2 regions of the Nocardiopsis sp. iso_237 genome follow, and region 1 is predicted to be linked to the other one. Evidence: riboswitches for the same ligand, from Rfam matches in the RefSeq annotation. Region 1 holds a riboswitch; the other holds the start of a gene.
What was found. A riboswitch is a leader RNA that binds a small molecule or an ion and turns the genes downstream of it on or off. The one in region 1 is predicted to bind glycine.
Positions count from the first base shown of each region.

Region 2: linked by a shared signal. The riboswitch ahead of gcvP (aminomethyl-transferring glycine dehydrogenase) and the one ahead of gcvT (glycine cleavage system aminomethyltransferase GcvT) in region 1 are both predicted to bind glycine.

Region 1 is NZ_CM149669.1:5,077,139-5,080,165, forward strand. It holds gene AC0VYM_RS22880 (Lrp/AsnC family transcriptional regulator) at 1-508, shown strand, start outside; gene AC0VYM_RS22885 (penicillin-binding transpeptidase domain-containing protein) at 520-1,410, opposite strand; glycine riboswitch at 1,615-1,716, shown strand; gene gcvT (glycine cleavage system aminomethyltransferase GcvT) at 1,857-2,972, shown strand.
Region 2 is NZ_CM149669.1:4,080,375-4,083,401, reverse strand. It holds gene AC0VYM_RS18680 (FHA domain-containing protein) at 1-188, shown strand, start outside; gene AC0VYM_RS18675 (bifunctional nuclease family protein) at 360-833, shown strand; gene AC0VYM_RS18670 (MerR family transcriptional regulator) at 1,246-1,746, shown strand; glycine riboswitch at 1,898-1,989, shown strand; gene gcvP (aminomethyl-transferring glycine dehydrogenase) at 2,087-3,027, shown strand, end outside.

The sequences.
Region 1 (3,027 bases):
CGACGAACGCGTCACCGAGCTCGACCAGGACATCGTGGACCTGCTGTGCTGGGACGCGCGGCTGGGCTACCAGGCCATCGCCGACCGCCTCGACGTCGCGCCCACCACCGCCGCGCGGCGGATCAACCGACTGCTGCGCGACGGCCTCCTCGGGCTGCGCTGCGACATCTCCCGGGCGCACATGGGGTGGCCGAGCGCCGCCACCCTGTGGGGCACGGTGGACCCGAGCGTCTTGGACGGTGTGCCCGACCTGGGGGAACGCATCCCCGAGGTGCGTCTGTGCACGACCATCGCGGGTCCGGAGAACACCCTGTTCATCCTGTGGCTGCGCGACGCCCCCGACCTCACCCGGGTGGAGCGCAGGTTGCTGGAGGAGCTGCCGGGGCTGCGCATCGCGGACCGCCGGATGACGCTGCGCACGTTCAAGTTCATGGGCGGGGTGACCGACGCCGACCAGCGCTTCGTGCGGTCGGTGCCGGTCCAGCTCCGGTCCCCCGGCGACCCGTAGGGCCCGGGGCGCTAGGCCGCCGGGAGGACGTCCAGGGCGACCAGGAGCTCACGGCCCAGCGACTCGCGCAGCTCGGCGTCCTCCTCGTCCTCGACCTCCAGGCGGAGCGCGAAGGTGTGCAGGTCGGAGCCCCGCTCGACCCAGCCCACCCACCAGCCGGGCACCGGGTCCACGTCCACGCCCAGGCCGGTCCGGCCGAAGAGCTGGTGGTCCGGCCCCTCCTCGACCAGCAGCAGGTCGCGCAGGGCGCGCTGGTGCTGGACGTCCACGGGCAGTTCCTCGCGGGCCAGTTCCGCGACGAAGGTGGCCTGCTCCAGCGCGGAGATCTCCAGGGGGCCCTCCAGCCAGAACCGGTCCATCGCCCCCTCCTCGCCGACGTTCCGGTTGCCGTAGTCGAAACGGTCCACCCAGGTGGACATGCGCTCGTACCCGATCCGGTCCGCGACCTCCTGGTGCACCGGGACGTCGGAGGTGGGCAGGGCCTCGCGCAGGCTCAGCTCGTCGCCGGACTCGGGGGAGATCGCCTCGTCGACGTCGGACACCTCGCCGGTCTGGAGGGCGATCAGCGTGTTGGGCAGCTTGAAGGTGGACGCGGGCACGGCGCGCTCGTCGGCCTGCTCCGGGTTCACCACGACGGCGGACCGGTCACCGGCGTCGAAGAGCACGAACGTCCCGTTCACCCCGGCCTCGGCGAAGACCGCCTCCAGGTCCTCACGTTCCACGGTCTGCACGTCGCCCAGCTGGACGGGGTTGCCGACGGTTCCCTGCGCGGGCTCCGTGTCGTCCGTCGTCGCGCAGGCGGCCCCGCTGAACAGGGTGATGGCACAACCGGCGGCTCCGAGGGCGAAGCGGCCGGGGGCGTGCCCCGGCCTCCCGGGAGCGTGTTCGGTGTCGGTACGCACTCGTCTCCTCCACAGGCTGTCCGAAGGAACGTCCACCAACAAAGCTAGGGCATGCACGGTGGTCACACACCATGCTTCGTGACCTCGGCGGACCGTGTCGCGAAGGTCGTCCCCGCCGGTCGGATGCGGGGCGGCGGGGTCGTCCACAACCGCCCGGGCAGTCTTGGGCGACCCAGTTCGCCGCTGCTAGGCTGAGCGTGTTGCTGACCCCGTACGGGAGAGTGTCCGCGTATCCAGCGTGGGCCGCCGAAGGAGCAATCCCTCCCCGAAGACAACCTCTCAGGCACAGCGGACCGTACGGGCGAGACCACTCTGGAAAGCAGGGACGCGTTCCCTCGCCGAAGGTGCAAACCACGCCGAGCGCGCGGTGAAGCTCTCAGGCACCCATGACAGAGGGGGAGGATGGCAACGCCTTACGCACGACACCCATCCTCTCGGGAGTGCCCATGTCAGAGTCCGCGACCGCGCCGCGCCTCACCGCGCTGCACAAGATCCACGAAGAGGCCGGGGCGACGCTCGTCGACTTCGCCGGATGGCTGATGCCCCTCCGCTACAGCAGCGAGACCGCCGAGCACACGGCCGTCCGTGAGGCCGCCGGGCTGTTCGACCTCTCCCACATGGGCGAGATCCGGCTGACCGGCCCGCAGGCCGCCGAGGCGCTCGACCACGCCCTGGTCGGCTTCCTGTCCAAGGTCAGGGTGGGCCGCGCCCGCTACACCATGATCACCGCCGAGGACGGCGGGGTCCTGGACGACCTCATCGTCTACCGGCTCGGTGAGGACGAGTACCTGGTCGTGGCCAACGCGGCCAACGTGCCCGTGGTCGCCTCCGCCCTGGCCGAGCGCGCGTCCGGCTTCGACGTCGAGGTGATCGACGAGTCCGCCGACTACTCGCTCATCGCCGTCCAGGGCCCGCGCGCGGTGGAGATCCTCGCCCCGCTCACCGACGCCGACCTGGACGACATCCGCTACTACGCGGGATACGAGCACACCGTGGCCGGGGTCCCGGTCCTGCTCGCCCGCACCGGCTACACCGGCGAGGACGGGTTCGAGATCTTCGTCCGGCCCGCCGACCGGGCGCCCGAGGTCTGGGCCGCCCTCATGGCCGAGGGCGCCCCGCACGGGCTGGTCCCGGCCGGGCTCTCCTCCCGCGACACCCTCCGCATGGAGGCCGGGATGCCGCTCTACGGCCAGGAGCTCTCCGCCGACCTCACCCCCTTCGACGCCGGACTGGGCCGCGTGGTCAAGCTCGACAAGCCGGGCGACTTCGTGGGCCGCGCCGCGCTGGAGGAGGCCTCGCGCACCGCTCGCGGTCGGCGCCTGATCGGCCTCGTCTCCCGTGGCCGCCGCCCGCTCCGCAAGGGCCAGGACGTGCTGCGCGACGGCACCGTCATCGGAGTCACCACCAGTGGCGCCCCCTCCCCCACCCTGGGCCGCCCCATCGCCATGGCCTACGTGGACGGCGACCTCGACACCTCGACCGGCGCGTTCACCGTGGACGTGCGCGGACGGGGCGAGGACGTCGACGTGGTCGAGCTGCCGTTCTACCAGCGGCAGTCGTAGGAAGCGGGGCCGCCAGCGGGCGGACCCGAGAACCTGCACGCCCCGCGCGGCCGGA
Region 2 (3,027 bases), 1.0 Mb from region 1:
ACGTCACCGTGTCCCGACGCCACGTGGAGTTCTTCCGCCGCGGCAACGGCTTCGGGGTTCGTGACGTCGGCAGCCTCAACGGCACCTACGTCAACCGCGAACCGGTGGACGAGGCCGAGCTGGGCGGCGGGGACGAGATCCAGATCGGCAAGTTCCGGATGGTCCTGCTGACCAAGCCGCGCCGATGACGGTGCGCTGACCACGGTCGACGGGGGCGGGTGTGCCGAGGAGGTTTGCGGCCCCCCGCCTCCGGAGAGCTTTGTAACGAAGGGTGCCGATTTTCGCCCTCGGGTCCTGGTCCGACGGGGGAGCAGGGACGAGCGCCCATCCGGCATGACGACTCGTGGGACGGAGCCGCTGTGAAACACATGGAGGTCGTCGGCGTCCGGGTTGAGATGCCCTCGAACCAACCGATTGTCCTGCTCAAGGAATCCGAGGGGGACCGCTACCTGCCGATCTGGATCGGTGGGGTGGAGGCCTCCGCGATCGCGCTCGCCCAGCAGGGTGTCTCGCCCGCGCGCCCGCTCACCCACGACCTGTTCCGTGACGTCCTCGACGCGTTGGACACGGGGCTGGAGACGGTGAACATCACCGGTCTGAGTGACGGCATCTTCTACGCCGAGCTGGTCTTCAGCAACGGTGTGGAGGTCAGTGCGCGCCCCTCGGACTCCATCGCCCTGGCCTTACGGACCGGTACCCCGATCTACGCCCACGAGGACGTGATCGAGGAGGCCGGCATGCCGATCCCGGACGAGCAGGAGGACCAGGTCGAGGCGTTTCGGGAGTTTCTGGACAACATTTCGCCGGAGGATTTCGGCCAACGAGGTACCTGAACGGTCGGGGCTCGCCCTCCGCGGGCCCCGATATGTTTTTCGCGGCCGTGACCTGCGGGTTCACGGGTCGCACCGGTGATAGATTAGGTGAACGGAGTGGTCGTGGAAGGCGCAGCCGAAAACCGCTCGGCGGGTTTCGGCCCGGCGGGGGCCGGTACCGCGACTCCTTTGGTGTGCGCACTTGGCGACGCGCCGCGCGCCTTCGTTGACGCTGCCCTGCGGTCGTCCTACCGTCAGTGCTGTGAAACCCACGGCGCGCCCGTTCCCTGAGTGGACTCCCCTGTCGATGCCGCCGTGGGACGAGAAGCCGGAGGTCGGCGTGGCGGTAGCGAGCGGCAAGCGGGATCACCATGACAGGCGGTCCGCGCTGCGGCTAGCGGGGCAGCAGGGCCTACTGTGCGAAGAGGACGTGATGGCGCTGCCTACGGACGTCGGGTATCGGGGCCCAGCGGCGTGTACGGCCGCCGGGATCACCTATCGACAGCTGGACTACTGGGCCAGGACCGGCCTGGTGGCTCCCAGCGTGCGCACGGGCGCCCAGAACGCTCCCCTGTACAGCCTCCCCGACATCCTGATGCTGAAGGTGGCCAAGCGGCTTCTGGACACCGGGATATCGCTCCAGCAGATCCGCACGGCCGTCGACCACCTGCGCGGCCGCCCCGCCGCCGAACTGTCGCGCATCACCCTCATGAGCGACGGCGTCAGCGTCTACGAGTGCACCTCGCCCGACGAGGTCGTCGACCTCATGCAGCGGGGGCAGGGGATGTTCGGCCTGGCGTTGGCCAACGTCTCCCGTGAACTGGAGGAGGCGCTCGGCGTGGTCCCGGCCGAGGAGAGAGCCGATCTGCCCGCGGCGGCCCCCCAGGTCGTGGACGAGCTGGCCATGCGGCGCCGGGAGCGGCGGACCGGCTGAACCCGGTACCCGCGCCGGTGCGACGTCCACGGTGAAAGGTGTGCCCTGACTCGGTGTCAGGGGGTCAGATCGAGTACGGTCGTAGTCACAACGGGGATGAAAACCGACATTCGCCCTGCTTGTGCACACATACAGAGCGTCAGCAGGCCGCTGATACCGCGCGGGAGAGACCTCGGGCAACGGGGCGCCGACGGGGCAATACTCCCCAGTAACCTCTCAGGCACCATGGACCGCGCGGAGTAGGCCGCTCTGAAGCCTGGGCGCGGTCGTGCCCGGTGACAGAGGGGGAGACCGTGAGGAACACCGCCGACCCGATCGGCCCTGTCACCAGGAGGTCTCCGTGCCTGACCCGTCGAACGTCCCCACCCCGGGCGCCCCCGCCCGGGTGTTCGCGGACCGCCACATCGGACCCGCCCCCGCCGAGACCGCCGAGATGCTCAAGACGGTCGGCTACGGCTCCACCGCCGAGCTCATGAACGCGGCCGTGCCCGCGTCCATCCTCAGCGCCCCCGGCCAGAGCGCCGCGCTCGACCTGCCCGAGGCGATCGGTGAGGCCGAGGCCCTGGCCGAACTGCGCGACCTGGCCTCGCGCAACAGGCCCACCACCCCGATGATCGGCCGCGGCTACTACGGCACGCTGACGCCCCCGGTCATCCTGCGCAACATCATGGAGAACCCGGCCTGGTACACGGCCTACACGCCCTACCAGCCCGAGATCTCCCAGGGCCGACTCGAGGCCCTCATCAACTTCCAGACCATGGTCTCCGACCTCACGGGTCTGCCCATCACCGGCGCCTCCCTGCTGGACGAGGCCACCGCCGCCGCCGAGGCCATGACCCTGGCCCGCCGCGTCAGCAAGGTCAAGGGCGACGTCTTCGTGGTCGACTCCGACGTCTTCCCGCAGACCCTCCAGGTGCTGCGCACCCGCGCCGAACCCCTGGGCATCGAGGTCGTCGTCGCCGACCTCACCCAGGGCCTGCCCGAGGGCGACGTCTACGGAGTCCTGGTCCAGTACCCGGCCTCCAGCGGAGCGGTGCGCGACCCCGGCGCCGTCATCGCGGAGGCCCACGAGCGCGGTGCCCTGGCCGTGGTCGCGGCCGACATCCTCGCGTTGACCCTGCTGCGCAGCCCCGGCGACCTCGGCGCGGACATCGCGGTGGGCTCCACCCAGCGCTTCGGCGTCCCGCTCGGCTTCGGCGGCCCGCACGCCGGATACATGTCGGTGGGGGAGAAGCTCCGCCGCCAGCTGCCCGGCCGCCTGGTCGGCGTCTCCGTGGACGA